Regions from separate parts of the Paenibacillus sp. EKM212P genome, predicted to be linked through region 2. Evidence: riboswitches for the same ligand, from Rfam matches in the RefSeq annotation. Region 2 holds a riboswitch; each other region holds the start of a gene.
What was found. A riboswitch is a leader RNA that binds a small molecule or an ion and turns the genes downstream of it on or off. The one in region 2 is predicted to bind thiamine pyrophosphate.
Positions count from the first base shown of each region.

Region 1: it holds a riboswitch for thiamine pyrophosphate, as region 2 does, so the genes downstream of both, G9G54_RS15845 (ABC transporter substrate-binding protein) here and G9G54_RS20650 (ECF transporter S component) in region 2, are expected to answer to the same signal.
Region 3: it holds a riboswitch for thiamine pyrophosphate, as region 2 does, so the genes downstream of both, tenA (thiaminase II) here and G9G54_RS20650 (ECF transporter S component) in region 2, are expected to answer to the same signal.
Region 4: it holds a riboswitch for thiamine pyrophosphate, as region 2 does, so the genes downstream of both, thiC (phosphomethylpyrimidine synthase ThiC) here and G9G54_RS20650 (ECF transporter S component) in region 2, are expected to answer to the same signal.

Region 1 is NZ_JAAMNR010000005.1:54,734-58,599, forward strand. It holds gene G9G54_RS15835 (MTH1187 family thiamine-binding protein) at 1-168, opposite strand, end outside; gene G9G54_RS15840 (hypothetical protein) at 471-653, shown strand; gene G9G54_RS15845 (ABC transporter substrate-binding protein) at 661-1,704, opposite strand; TPP riboswitch at 1,896-2,005, opposite strand; gene G9G54_RS15850 (pyridoxamine 5'-phosphate oxidase family protein) at 2,276-2,710, shown strand; gene G9G54_RS15855 (bifunctional 2',3'-cyclic-nucleotide 2'-phosphodiesterase/3'-nucleotidase) at 2,931-3,866, shown strand, end outside.
Region 2 is NZ_JAAMNR010000008.1:72,631-76,496, reverse strand. It holds gene G9G54_RS20660 (polynucleotide kinase-phosphatase) at 1-787, shown strand, start outside; gene G9G54_RS20655 (TatD family hydrolase) at 807-1,604, shown strand; TPP riboswitch at 1,648-1,757, shown strand; gene G9G54_RS20650 (ECF transporter S component) at 2,007-2,603, shown strand; gene G9G54_RS20645 (ABC transporter ATP-binding protein) at 2,603-3,866, shown strand, end outside.
Region 3 is NZ_JAAMNR010000006.1:271,148-275,013, reverse strand. It holds gene G9G54_RS18940 (glycosyltransferase) at 1-20, opposite strand, end outside; gene G9G54_RS18935 (NAD-dependent malic enzyme) at 495-2,138, shown strand; TPP riboswitch at 2,231-2,333, shown strand; gene tenA (thiaminase II) at 2,471-3,160, shown strand; gene thiM (hydroxyethylthiazole kinase) at 3,235-3,866, shown strand, end outside.
Region 4 is NZ_JAAMNR010000005.1:402,793-406,658, forward strand. It holds gene G9G54_RS17345 (IclR family transcriptional regulator) at 54-797, shown strand; TPP riboswitch at 952-1,064, shown strand; gene thiC (phosphomethylpyrimidine synthase ThiC) at 1,250-3,049, shown strand; gene G9G54_RS17355 (hypothetical protein) at 3,171-3,323, opposite strand; gene G9G54_RS17360 (YitT family protein) at 3,832-3,866, shown strand, end outside.

The DNA.
Region 1 (3,866 bases), on a different contig from region 2:
TTTCAGCAACTCGTCGAGCTCGCCCTCCATGGTCGTATCCAATGGATTCACCTGATGTTTGACGCCGGAGCGCTGAATGACCTCAATCGCCTTATCTACATACGGGTAAGAGTCCTCGTTATTAGGAGTTTTAGGGATTACTTGAATACTAAGCAGTGTGTTAGCCATGAAAATTCACCTGTCCTTTATTGTTTAAGTTATAGGAAAATAAATTGGTTTAAGGCGGGTGAGACCGCTCCGCGTTTCATTTGATCTTACGATCGCTGTTGCCGTGGGTTTCTTTGAATGAATTTTAAAAGGTAAGAATCCCACGGCAAAGGCGAGCGCTGCGCTTCTCCAGATTCAAATGAACCGCTACGCTGCCAACCGCCTTAAAAGCACCTTAGTTTTTGATAGGTTGTGTGGCATTTTTACACACAAGCGCATCTGTTTTTGCGCTTTAGATACTATGAGACTAAAGAATAAACCAAGTGGAACGAGAACGAAGTGGGCGGAATGGTGCTGTACAAGCGTTAACATTCGCCTTTGTACCCAGATTTCAACTTCTGGATATTCATAAAAGAAATCTGGGTACAACAGCGATGGGAGGCACCATCCGACTGCGTAGTGGCGCTTCGTTCACTTCTCTAGTTCAGTCTTATTTAGTGGTTTAACAAATGATCAACGCTTGGGCAAGAAGTCGTTTGTGAAGGCTTTATCCACTTCCAAAGGCTTGCTGAGCAGCTTGCGTTCGTACATCCAGTCCGAATAGTTTTGCCATACCTCCGCTTTTTGCACACCCCATTGCGCGGCATCGTCCTGATAACGCAGGCTTAGCCATTTTTGGCTGGCAAGTACCAGTTTTTTATCCAGCTCCGGTACAGCTTTGCTTAAGATGTCCGCGGCTTCTTCTGGATGGGCGATAGTGTATTCATAGCCTTGTGCGGTAGCGTCCATGAACGCTTTGACCAGTTCTGGATCATTTTTTATTGTCTGTTCGTTGCTCACAATTACAGGTGTATAGTAATCGAGGCTTTTGGAATAATCTTTTACATACAGCATATCCAATGGCTCACCTCGAAGCTGGGCCTCAATTCCGGTCCATGCGTAGAAAATCCAGGCAAAGTCGATATCTCGCTTCACGGCTGTAAAATAGTCTGCATTGCCCATGTTGACGATCTTCACTTTGCTCACATCGCCTTTGTCTGAATCCATGATGGATTTCATGACCGCTTCTTCTACGGGAGAGCCCCAACCGCCGTATTTTTTACCTTCAAAATCTTTGGGGCTCTTAATTCCGCGATCTACTGGGGCTGCGAAGCCTGAGGTATTATGCTGAATCACCGCAGCGATGGAAACAAGCGGCACGCCTTGCATACGAGCCTGTGTGACGCCTTCTTGGTAGCTGATACCAAAAGGTGCAGCATTAGAGGCAACCATTTGATCGGCTCCGCCTGAACCAGGTTGAATAATTTGGACATTCAAACCCGCTTTTTCGTAAAATCCTTTGTCCTTGGCAACATAGAGTCCCGTATGATTCGTATTGGGTGTCCAGTCGAGCACGACTTTAACATCTTTGAGCTCCTTTGCCGGAGTAGACGTTTGAGTGTTGGTAGCGGGAGCCGCTTCTTGGGATGTGGAGGGACTTCCACCGCAAGCGGTCAGGGTCAGGGCCATGAGCCACAGACTGATCAGTCCCAGGCTTAACATTTTCATGCGCTTCATCGTTGTGTTCTCTCCTTTAATTACCCGTTATCCGTCCAATCAGACAGCTTAGGTTTCCCATTTTCATAAAAATAACATCTGCCGGACGCGATCTTTCCAACAACTTAATCTTCAACAAAAAAGCGCCCCGAGGTTCCGGGACGCTTGCGCTTGTATATACCAAAGTAAGGGATGGTCCTATGTAAAAAAGGCACATCTTGCTTAAGCATTCCTACGCTGGCATTACCCAGATCAGGTTGTAAGGGTCAGTGTCTTGGGACACACTCTCAGCCGGCCGATTCCAGCACCCCTGGCATTGTATGGTTTAATGGGTTCATTTATTCGGGTTTACTACGACGATTATATGCCTTGAATGCGGGTCTGTCCAGCATGGAGGAAGAGAAGACGGTTCATTTGCCGAACGACAGGGTACACTTTTACTGTGAGCTTTGATCTGAAAATGAGTATGCATCAATCCGATCTGATCGGGTCATGTTATTTTCAGAACAGCTGCGCAGGTAGGTTCAGATGGGCTGGTGCCCAATGGCATGGCCGTAGAGAATTCTAATTCGTGAAAAGGAGTTGTTGTACTGTGGGTAAAACGGAAACATTGGATCGTAGCCAACTAGAACAAGCCATTGTGAAGGCTTTGGATAACAACAAATTTTGCTCGTTAGGTACGGTAGAGGGTGGCAAACCGAAAGTACGCTATATGGCCCTTTTTAACGATGGAATGAACATTCATCTGGCGACAGATCGTAAAACGCATAAAGTGGATGAGCTAAAGGATAATCCGAATGCTTATCTGCTGCTGGGTTATGAAGTTGGCGGTACAAAGGAAGTCGTAGAAGTGGAGGCTACTGTCCAGATTACAGCTGATGAGGGGCTACGCAAACAAGTGTGGAACGATTCCTTGAAGGAATGGTTTTCCGGACCGGATGATCCCGATTATGTCATTCTGGACGTGAATCCGACTCGCATTGAGTATGTGGGTCAGCAAACGGAGCGCCAAGTGTGGAATAAATAATGAGAATATAAATGGATAAACCAGTGAATCTCCGAGTTTTTTAGGAGGTTTGCTGGTTTTTTATTTTTGAGAAAATTAATTATTTTTTCATAAATAATTTAAGTAAATGACTACTCTTTTGTCTGGCGTTGGATTAAAATAGAAATGGTGGGTTCAAGGCTTACATATATGTGCAAAAGTATGTATATGAGGCATACACCTTAATGAGGAGGGGTATATTTTGTTATTTCGTAAAAATTGGTTTAAAGGGTTTACAGCAGCCGTTGTAGCTTGTAGCATGCTGGTGTTTTCAGCCGCTCCAACCTGGGCAGCTAGCAATTCTCGCGATAGCGCTACAGTGAATTTGCGGATCATGGAAACAACGGATATTCATGCATCCCTGATGAACTACGATTACTATTCGGACAAAGAAACCAACGAATATGGCCTGATTAGCACAGCCAGTTTGATCCAACAGGCGCGTAGTGAAACGAGAAACAGCATGCTGTTCGATAACGGTGATTTGCTGCAGGGCAATCCATTAGGCGATTATATGGCCAGAAATAAAACCTTCGAGAAAGAGGGCGGTGTCCATCCGGTCTACAAGATGATGAACTTGATGGGCTATGATGCGGCGACAGTGGGCAACCACGAATTCAACTACGGCCTCGACTTTCTGGAGAAATCGCTCAAGGGAGCCGATTTTCCTTACGTAAATGCGAATGTTTATGTTGATAAGGGGGGGCAAGCTACTAAAAATTATTTTACCCCTTATCGAATTCTTGATAAAACGGTAACGGATGAGAAAGGTGAAGAGCATGCGCTCAGAGTGGGTGTCATCGGCTTGGTCACACCTCAAATTATGCAGTGGGATGAAGCCAATTTGAAGGATAAGGTCGTTACGAAGGATATTGTGGAAACGGCGAAAAAGTTTATTCCTCAAATGAAAACGGAAGGTGCTGACATTATTGTCGTGCTTGCGCATACGGGTTATGAGGATGTGCCACAAACGCCAATGATGGAGAATGCCGTTAAATATTTGAGCCAGGTGGACGGAATTAACGCTATTCTGTTTGGGCATGCTCATAAATCTTTCCCAGGTCCTGATTTTAAAGAAATGAAGGGCGTAGATCTGGATAAGGGAACCATTAATGGCGTGCCGGCTGTGGAAGCTTCT
Region 2 (3,866 bases):
ATATTTTGAACGGAACCAGACGGATTTTGTGTTGCTGGATGCGGAAATTGTACCGTGGAATCTCAAGGCTCGGGAACTGATTGCTGCACAGTATGCGCATGTGGGTGAAGCAGCTCTGCTGGATCGCAGTAAGCTGGTAGACAAGCTGAAGCAGGCGAAGGTTGCAGGCCGAGAGGTTGGAGACTGGCTGGAGGAAATGGAATGGAAATATGCGAATGCCGTAACGTTTCAAGAGGCTTTTCAAAAATATTGCTGGGATGTGGACGGTCTGGATGAAATTCGTATCGCTCCGTTTCATACGCTGGCACACAGTGGAAAGACTTTTTTCGACCATTCTCATATTTGGCATATGGAGCAAAACCGGGAGCTAGCTGGGCTGTCTTCCCTGTTTATGGAGACAGAGTATCGCGTGATCACGGACGAAGCAAGCGAGGAAGAGGTCATTCGCTGGTGGAACGAGATGACAGAGGATGGTCATGAGGGGATTGTGATCAAGCCAGAATGCTTTTTGATGAAAAATCGGGACAAGATGATTCAGCCTGCAATCAAGGTGAGAGGCCGGAAGTATTTGCACATCATTTACGGTATGGATTATCTTGCCCCTGAGAATTTAAAGCGTCTGAAGCAGCGTCGAACGAACAAAAAGGAACGTCATGCCCTGATGGAAGGAGCGCTAGGTATGGAAGGCGTGGAACGTTTTGTCCGCAAGGATACGGTAGATCGTATTCATGAATGCGTCCTTGCCGCGCTATCTCTGGAATCGGAGCCGATTGATCCGAGATTGTAGTTGCGAAGGAGGGATTGAGATGGAAAGGGGTACACCGTTAATTGATATTGGTGTGAACTTGATGCACCGTTCGTTTCATGCGGATCGGGAACAGGTGGTAGAGAGAGCCGCGGCTGTAGGGATTTCACCACTGATTATTACCGGGACCAGTGTCCGCAGCAGTCGGGAGGCTTCTCAGTATGCAGCACGTTATCCGGGCAAGCTGTATGCGACAGCTGGCGTACACCCCCATGATGCCAAAGAATGCAGCGCAGATACGATTCAGCAACTCCGCCAACTTGCGGGTCAGCCGCAGGTTGTATCCATAGGGGAATGCGGACTGGACTATAACCGTGATTTTTCGCCACGTGATGTGCAGCGACGATGGTTTGCGGAGCAAATCCAACTGGCGGGTGAGCTGAAAATGCCGTTATTTCTGCATGAACGAGATGCACATGAGGACTTTGCCGCTATGCTTCGGGAGTATCAAGGGCTTGTCGATAAAGCGGTAGTGCATTGTTTTACCGGCACGGAACAGGAATTGCATACGTATGTAGAAATGGGACTGTATATCGGGATCACCGGCTGGATTTGCGACGAACGGCGTGGCAAACATCTGCGTGAACTGGTCAGAGATATTCCCTTGGACCGTCTGATGATTGAAACGGATGCTCCATTTTTGACCCCGCGTAATCTACCCGTGAAGCCCAAAGAGGGGCGTAATGAGCCGATGTATCTCGCTCATATTGCTGCTACGGTAGCCGAATGTACAGGTCGAAGTATGATGGAGATTGAAATCGCGACGACGGAGACGGCCAGACGTTTCTTCGGATTATAGGATTGTCAAAGCCATAGATGTGGTATATATTATAGTGAATTAAAAAGCATTGTCGGGAGCTTGAGAAAGTCAGGCTGAGAGGGTGGCCCTTGCCACTGACCGTGAAATCTGATCTGGGTAATGCCAGCGTAGAGAAACCAAGAACACTATACAGGAATGCCGCTTGTTTTGCGGTTGTCGATAGATTCAATGTATGTCCTAGCATTTTGCTTTGACCTTGGCTTTGGCTTGGTATCAGTGTAATAGCTTAGACTACTGGTTATATAAGGCATATCGACGAATGATGTTTTGTATGGTGCTTCACCTTTTACTGCGCATAAAGCTTGCCTGGAGATTCAGCTCCAGACAAGCTTTTTTTTATGGCCAAGAGGCCAATTATAGGAAAAAGGGGAGCACGCAATAATGAATACTACTGTAAGAGCGTCCAAAGGGTTGAAGCTGACTGATATTTTGGTCACGATTGTGATATCTGTTGTGTTCGGTTTGGTCTATAAAATATGGGGGCCTGCCTATGATTTGATGAAACCATTGGGTCTACACGCCGAGCAACTGATGTATGGCATGTGGTTTATGGCAGGTACGTTTGCTTATCTCATCATTCGCAAGCCGGGTGTTGCGATTTTGGCAGAGGTGGCAGCGGCAACGGTCAGTGCTTTTTTGGGAAGCGAATGGGGCATGTCCACCTTGTACTATGGCCTGCTGCAAGGCTTGGGGGCAGAGCTGTTTTTTGCGGCTTTTCTGTATCGGAACGCAAATCTGTGGGTTGCTTCGCTAGCTGCGGCTGGGGCGGCTGTCACTTCTCTGATTTTAGACTTCAGCTACGGGTATATTGATCAGCTATCGACTTGGAACTATGTTTTGTATATTGGATTTCGGATGATTGGCAGTATTGTGATTGCCGGGGTATTCGCGTTCTATCTGGCTAAGGCATTGGAGGTAACGGGAGTTACACGAAGTTTGAGACCTGCAACGGAACAAGATTATAAGGGGCTGGATTGATGAGCCGGGCAACCGAAGATGTGGTGGCTTCGATCACCCGTCTACGGTTGAAATTCCCCGGTGAGCAAGAGCTGCTTTTTCACAATATGTCTTTGTCTGTCCACAAGGGGGAAAAGCTGCTGCTACTGGGACCGAGTGGATGCGGTAAATCAACGCTGCTCCAAGTGTTAAGCGGTCTGATTCCACGCACGATAGAAGTGCCTATGAAATGCGATGCTGCTGTAATCCCAAGTGTCTCAGGTATTGTATTTCAAGATCCTGATACGCAGTTTTGTATGTCATATGCAGACGAGGAACTGGCTTTTGTGTTGGAAAATAATCAGGTTCCCCGGGAACAGATGCAATCCCGTATTCGCGAGCTGCTGATACAGGTTGGTCTATCGACGGATGATATACATATGCCCATTGGCAACATGTCACAGGGAATGAAGCAGCGTTTGGCGATTGCGTCTGTGCTGGCTATGGAGCCAGAAGTGCTTTTTCTGGATGAGCCGACGGCTTTGTTGGACGAGGAAGGCACTACACAGGTGTGGGATACCATTCGCAACATTTCGGTAGACCAGACACTGGTGATCGTGGAGCATAAAATTAATGAAATTGTCCATGATGTGGATCGGATTGTGGTGCTTTCTGCTCAAGGGGAGATCATTGCGGATGGAAGGGCAGAAGAAGTATTTCATGTGCATCGGCAGGCATTGTCTGAGTACGGCGTGTGGTATCCGGCAGTATGGAATGAATCGTCTTCGCCACGTTGGAGTGAATCAGTGACACAGCAGAATGGTACGGGGATTGATTTGCTGGAGCTGGAACATTTTAGCGGCCTCCGTAGTTTAAGTTCAGTGATTTATGTGGAGCATGCGCAGGTGAAGCCTGGCGACTGGATTGGCGTGGTCGGTGAAAACGGGGCTGGCAAAAGCTCGCTGCTGCTCTCCATGATGCGCTTACTTCGCACACAGGGACGTTATAGCATGCGCGGAATTGAGGCAGGCAGTACGGAACAACTGGCAGAGCGTATCGGGTTCGCGTTTCAAAATCCCGAGCTGCAATTCGTAGCGCATACCGTACGAAAGGAACTAGAGTATTCGTTACCCAAGAGCTTGTTCACCGTTGAACAGTGCCGGGAACGGGTCGATCGGATGCTCGTACAGTTCGGACTGGAGCGGCTGGACGAGCGTCATCCGTATCAGCTTTCATTGGGCCAAAAAAGGCGGTTGAGTATTGCTACGGCTATGATCCGTGAGCCGGAGGTGCTGCTGCTGGATG
Region 3 (3,866 bases), on a different contig from region 2:
ATGGCTATAGGTCCCTGCACACAAACCTCTCCTTTTCCTCCGAATAGTTCTATTTTGTTGAAAAAGAATTAAGAATGTTTGCTTATAGGGATTAAATTAATGTCCAAATGCTTCATATTTTCTTAACAAAATAGCTGACACTCCATGATATATATGGAGATAAGAGAAGAAAAACTAATTTTCATATTTGATAAAAACAGAGCACTTAGACCTGATTCATTAGAACCAAAGTCATCAGGAATGGTTAGCGAATCTAAATCGAAAGTTAGTTCATTTATATCATTAGAAAGAAACAAATATGGTTATTTTGTCATAGATAAATGCAAGAATAAAACATATTTGCACGTCCATACTATGGACAACATGTCATCTTTCGTTATGAATAGTTATGAAAATGAAGAGAAGGAAGGTCTTTCTATGGAAGCATTTTATGTCAATCGCGATGGGTCATTTCTACTCCATTACGGGGAAAGGATGTGTTGGCAAATCCCCTTTTGAACAAAGGTGTCGCTTTTACAGAAGAAGAACGCAAGGAGCTGGGTTTGGAAGGAATCCTTCCTCCAACCGTCCTTTCATTGGAGAAACAGAGCGTACGGGCATATCAGCAGTTTCTGGCACAACCCACCATGCTGCGAAAAAATGCTTCTCTCAACGACCTTCACAACCGAAATGTCGTACTCTACTACCGGCTGCTAACCGATCATTTGAGTGAAATGCTGCCCGTAGTCTACACGCCGACCGTAGGAACCGCGATTCAAGAATATAGTCACGAGTACAACCGCCCTGGAGGCATATATTTGTCGATAGATAACCCGAACGGTATTGGACAAGCATTCCATAATTCTGGTTTGAGTGGCCATGATGTGGATCTGATCGTCGTGACAGATTCCGAAAGTATTTTAGGGATTGGTGACTGGGGCGTCGGGGGGATTAACATTGCTATCGGCAAGCTTGCAGTGTATACGGCTGCGGCAGGCATTCATCCCGGGCGGGTGCTGCCAATTGTACTAGATGTAGGTACAAATAATGAAAAGCTGCTGAATGATCCACTGTACATCGGAAACCGCCATAAACGGGTTCGCGGAGAAGCCTATAACCAGTTTATTGATACTTTTATCAGCAAAACGTTAGCGCAATTCCCAAAGGCGCTTTTACATTGGGAAGACGTGGGCAGCGTAAATGCACGCCATATTATAGGAAAATACGGTCAAAGCATACTCACCTTCAACGATGATATACAAGGTACAGGAGCGGTGACCTTGGCTGCGATTCTTTCGGCGGTGGGTGTCACCAAGACTCCGCTGCGTGAACAAAAAACACTTGTTTTCGGCCCAGGGGCAGCAGGAATCGGTAATGCTGATCAAATTCGGGGTGCTATGATCGAGGACGGCCTTTCCGCAGAAGATTCCTTCAAGTCCTTTTGGGCCTTTGATTATCGCGGGCTGTTAATGGAAGATATGGAAGACGTATTGGAATATCAGAAACCGTATGTGCGCAAAAAGGATGAAGTCAGCTCATGGACCCGGTCGTGTGACGGCAAAATACCACTGCTAGAGGTCATCCGTCAGGTGAAGCCTACGATATTGATTGGAACTTCCGGTGTAGCAGGTGCCTTTTCTGAAGAGATCATCAAGGAGATGGCGAAACATGTAGAACGCCCGATCATTATGCCCATGTCCAATCCTACAAACCTTGCAGAAGCAGTACCCGAGGATTTGATCCGGTGGACCGATGGCAAAGCACTGATTGCAACCGGAAGTCCTTTTGAGCCCGTCACCTATAACGGTACGAAATTTGAGATTGGACAGGCGAACAATGCCTTTGTTTTTCCGGGACTGGGTCTGGGTGCGATTGTGGTTAAAGCCAAAAGGATTACCCCTGCGATGTTTACAGCGGCAGCAGTTGCTGTTGCCAATGGTGTAGATTCGAATACGCCTGGCGGTGCGCTACTCCCTCATATCCGAAAATTACGCGAAGTTTCGTACGCTGTTGCGATTGCGGTTGCAAAAGCCGCGATACAGGATCAGGTAGCTCAGGCGCACATTTCAGATGTGGAACAAGCTATACGAGATGCAATGTGGAAACCGGAATATGCCAAGGTCAAAGCTGTGGAAAGTGTAATTCATCACCCTCACTAAGCTCAAAACACCTAACTAGAGGAAATTTCATATTTTGCACACTATGTTTGACATAGCGTATGAACGTATGTACAGTAATAGTCAAAAGAATAGAAGTCCACTAGGGGAGCCGCTATGGCTGAGACAAGAACGTATCTTGGACCCTTTGAACCTGATCTAGTTCGTACTAGCGTAGGAAAGTGGAGCCTTCGTATATAAGGTTTCAAGCGTTTTTTGCGTATTGGGCCTATTGTTGAAGCCGCTCCCATTTTTCCGGGGCGGCTTTTTAGCGTTGTTCCGGAATTATATTCTTACAGGACTTCTTGCTCTTCAATTTGATGGAGGTGGGGAAATTGAGTTTTACACAAGAACTCCGTCGGCAGGCGGACGGCATTTTTCAAGCGATTTTTGAGCACCCCTTTGTGAGAGGTATTGCTGAAGGAAGTTTGACAAGGGGACAGCTGATTCACTATGTAAAACAGGACTTTGAATATTTGAACGCCTACATGCGGATATACGGCATCGCAATCTCCAAATGCACCAATCGGGAGGATATGGCTGTATTAAATGAACAAATCTCTTTTATTCTCCACAGCGAGGTTCATCCGCATCAAAATTTCTGTGCTGTTGCAGGGGTGACCTATGAAGAGTTGCAGGGATATCCGCTCGCTCCGTCGGCTCATCACTATATCCGTCACATGCTGACGGTTGCCCATGAGGGTAGCCTGGGCGAGATCTTGGCTGTGCTGCTGCCATGTATGTGGACGTATGCCGAGATTGGTCGCAGGCTGCTGGATGAAGTAAAGCCGGATGAGTCTCATCCGTTCTATGAATGGATGGGCTTCTATGGAGACCAGCTTGATGATACAACACTCAAGTTCCGAGAACGTGTAGATGCTTGGGCGGAAGGCGCAACGGCTGCTGAGCGAGAGCGGATGATTGAGCATTTTATACTGAGCTGCCAGCTGGAATATAAGTTCTGGGATATGGCTTATAGGCAGGAAGAATGGCCGGTCCAGATGCAGGCAGCGGTCTTGGAATAGTCAGCCTGGCGATTCGATGCGTGAAGTACGGTTAATGCCCTGTTGGACCACTAACTATAGAGAGGATAAACATTATGAGTACATGGGAAAAAAGTTATTCGGATCTCCTGACGAAGGTACAAAACAGCAAACCCCTCGTTCACAATATGACCAATGTGGTAGTCACCAACTTTACGGCCAACGGCCTGTATGCATTGGGCGCCTCCCCGGTGATGGCCTATGCACCCGAGGAAGTAGCAGACATGGCAAAAATAGCGGGAGCCGTCGTATTAAACATCGGTACACTGAACCGCGAACTGGTGGATGCCATGATCATTGCTGGACAATCGGCGAATGCACACGGTGTTCCGGTGCTGCTAGATCCGGTCGGTGCGGGAGCAACGAGCTTTAGAACTGAATCGGCACTGCGAATCCTGAGTGAAGTCAAAATCTCATTGGTGCGAGGCAATGCAGCCGAAGTCGCACATCTTGTTGGAGAAGCGCGTGAGATTAAAGGCGTAGATGCCGGTGACAGTGCTGACAGCGGAAATGTCGATCTGGCAATTCGGGCTGCTCGAACGCTCAATACAATGGTTGTCATTACTGGAAAAGAGGACGTCATCACCGATGGGGCCGAAGCACGAATGATAAGCGGTGGAGACGCGCTGCTCACGAAGGTAACCGGAGCAGGCTGCCTGCTGACCTCTGTGTTAGGTGCCTTTGCAGC
Region 4 (3,866 bases), on a different contig from region 2:
TAACCATGTTTCATAGTGTGAAACGAATATGGATACAAGAGGAGCGGTTCACGATGGAAGACCGTAAATTAACCGTTCGCGCTGTAGAGCGTGCACTTGATATACTGCTGTGTTTTACCGCAGATTCGGATCTTGGCCTGACGGAGATTGCCTCCAAAATTGGTCTACATAAAAGCACGGTTCATCGGCTGCTGACTACGTTGGAGGATCGGGGCTTTGTCGTTCGGAATGCCGAAACGGAAAAATATCGACTTGGCTTCCGCATTTGGGAGCTATCCACGCATTTGTCCCAAAGCGACGAGCCGGCGGTGTTGTTACAGCCTGCAATGGAAGGACTACGTGATCGTCTGGGCGAGACGGTCAGCTTGTACTTACGGGACGGCAGCATGCGTATTCGCATACAAGCCGTGCAGAGCAATCAGGCGATCCGCAGGGTTGCGCCTGTAGGTGCGCGTATGCCGCTGGCTGTAGGGGCCTCCAGCAAAGTGCTGGCAGCCTTTATGCCGCCGCAGGAGCTGGAAGCCCTGCTAAGCGGGGATGAATGGCCGCCCTCAGTAGACCCGGAGGTCTATAAAGCCCAGCTGCAGGACATTCGCGAGAAGGGCTATGCGACCAGCTATGAAGAGCGGGAGCCAGGGGCTGCTGCTGTGGCAGCGCCAATTGTGAACCGGAAGGGACAGGTCACTGCGGCTTTATCTGTATCTGGCCCGGTCAGTCGACTTGCACCCGAGACGCTACATGACTTTGCTCCGATTTTGATCGAAGCGGCGAAGGAAATGGGGCTTATGCTCCCGTAACAAGAATGGACACAGTTGAAGCAAGCAGAGTGATTTGATGGAGAACGTCTCCTTGGTAAAGGGAACCTAAAAGGGTTGCCAAAGCCATAAATTTGAAGTAGTCTGGTAAGGAAGGCGGGATGTCTGTTATATCCGCCTCATGTGAATAAAGTATCACAGTTACTGGGGGAGCCTGTAATGCCGGGCTGAGATGGAATCGTGCAAGATTCCGGACCCTTTGCACCTGATCTGGATCATACCAGCGTAGGGAAGTAATCGGCCTTGAAATGTATACGCGGCTGCTGTCTTCAGTGGCGCATTGGAATGGATTATTCCATATGCGCATTGTTTGGATAGCTGCCTCGTTAGATTAGCCGGTTCCCTAGGGAACCGGCTTTTTTGCATAGATCAACGCCACCCTGGGAATGGTTCCGGATCGGAGTGTCATTTCATCGAAACGGGAGGAATGGACAATGAAGCCGACAGAAGCAGAAGGAACAAAAAAAGTTGAGGTAGAGAAGACAAACGGGGAGCAAGCCAGTGGGGTAACGCCCTTTCCAGGAAGCCGTAAGGTATATATTCAAGGCTCGCGGCCGGACATTGCCGTGCCAGAGCGCGAAATTGCTCTTCATCCTACACATACGCCGCAGGGCACGGAGCATCATGAGCCATTGCGTGTATATGATACAAGCGGTCCCATGACCGACGAAGCCTATCAGGTCGATATCCGTCAGGGCCTGCCTCCATTACGGCGAGCTTGGGCCCTGGAACGGGGCGATGTGGAGGCTTACGAGGGACGCGCCGTCCAGCCGGAGGATAATGGACTGAAACCTGGCTCCAAACGGGAGACAGTGGAATTTCCCGGCGTGACCAATCGTCCGCTTCGTGCTTCGCAAGGGCGTACAGTGACGCAAATGCATTATGCGCGGCAAGGGATCATTACGCCCGAAATGGAATTTGCGGCGATCCGCGAAGGGGTGGAGCCTGAGTTTGTACGGCAGGAATTGGCGGCTGGACGAGCCATTTTGCCTTCGAATATCAATCACCCGGAAAGTGAGCCAATGGTCATTGGGCGTCATTTTCACGTAAAGATCAATGCGAACATTGGTAATTCTGCGGTTACCTCCTCCATCGAGGAGGAAGTGGAGAAAATGACTTGGGCTGTGCGTTGGGGCTCGGATACGGTTATGGACCTGTCCACAGGCCGTAATATCCATACAACACGTGAATGGATCATTCGGAATTCTCCTGTACCGATTGGGACTGTGCCGCTGTATCAGGCACTTGAAAAGGTGAACGGTGAAGCAGAGGCGCTGACGTGGGAGTTGTATCGCGATACGCTGATTGAGCAGGCGGAGCAGGGAGTGGACTATTTTACAATTCATGCGGGTGTATTGCTGCGGTATATTCCGATGACGGCGAATAGAATGACGGGAATTGTGTCCCGGGGCGGATCAATCATGGCAGCCTGGTGCCTTGCGCACCATCAGGAGAATTTTTTGTATACACATTTTGAAGAAATCTGCGAAATTATGAAAGCTTATGATGTGGCCTTCTCTCTCGGGGATGGTCTACGTCCGGGTAGTATCTATGATGCGAATGATGAAGCACAGTTTGCAGAGCTGGAAACGTTGGGCGAGCTAACGCAAATCGCATGGAAGCATGATGTTCAGGTCATGATTGAAGGGCCGGGACATGTCCCTATGCATAAAATCAAAGAGAATGTGGATTTACAAATGGAGATTTGTAAGGAAGCTCCTTTTTATACCTTGGGACCGCTCACGACGGATATTGCCCCCGGATATGATCATATTACCTCAGCAATTGGGGCAGCGATGATCGGTTGGTTCGGGACGTCCATGCTGTGCTATGTTACGCCTAAGGAGCATTTGGGTCTGCCCAATAAGGATGATGTCCGCGAGGGTGTCATTACCTACAAAATTGCGGCACATGCTGCCGATCTGGCGAAGGGGCATCCACGGGCGCAGCAGCGGGATGATGCTTTGTCCAAGGCACGCTTCGAGTTCCGCTGGCGGGATCAGTTCAATCTGTCGCTTGATCCCGAGCGGGCCTTGTCCTACCATGATGAAACGCTACCGGCAGAGGGCGCCAAGGAAGCACATTTTTGCTCGATGTGCGGCCCTAAATTTTGTAGTATGCGTATCACTCAGGACATTCGCGCCTATGCAGCGGATAAGGGGCTGAACACTCAAGAAGCAGTAGCTGCCGGGATGCGTGAGAAGGCAGAGCAGTATCGGGATGGAGGTCAGTAAAACGAACGTGGGAGTTTAGGGACAAATGAATTAAAAAAGCCGTGGTTCTCTACAGTCGATGTAGGAAACTACGGCTTTTTAGCTTATGTAAAGCGGATCATGCAACCGGATAAACGGCGCCTTATTTTTTACCCATTTTTTCATTTAAAATGTCCTGAAAGCTGAGCTTCTTCTCCGAGCTATCTTCTTTCTTCTGCATACTCACCGCGTTGGCACGTTGGTATTGGTGGTGAAAGGGCATCAGGGTGTGGACGGTTAAGTTCATTGTATTCATGTAGGTCATTCCTCCAATTCCATATTGTCAAATCCAGATTGAGTTGCTTAGGACGTCTGTATAGGACTATTTGTATGTACTTGATGTCGTGATGCTATGTAGGTTGCTTGGTAATGTTTCAATCATTATAACCACATTTTTTCAAAGTAAAACGCTTTTGACATAAAACAGGAAGATGGTCATGTGTGTCCAAAATTTGGTTTAGGAGGATGGTCATTTTAGGGGAAAATGTGCCTAGGTATAAAACAAGGGCTAGAGGCCCGTTTTCTTAGTTTAGTAGTCGGGATTGTGTTTTTTTGTCGAATAACCTTGTAAAAGGAGGATTTTGCGGAATCCTCAAGTCAGGATTGAGGCAGTCTGGTGGCGAATTAAAGTGTCAAAGTTGTATTGACTTTATGTTTGGTAGTAGATACCATGAACTGGTTGTCAGCGTATTTTGACAACAAGAGTCAGCCAATCCATCTGGCGATTCATCCTTTGAAATGTTATAGAAAGGATTAGAGCATATATGAAAAAAAGTATTGCAGATATCGCATTTATTAT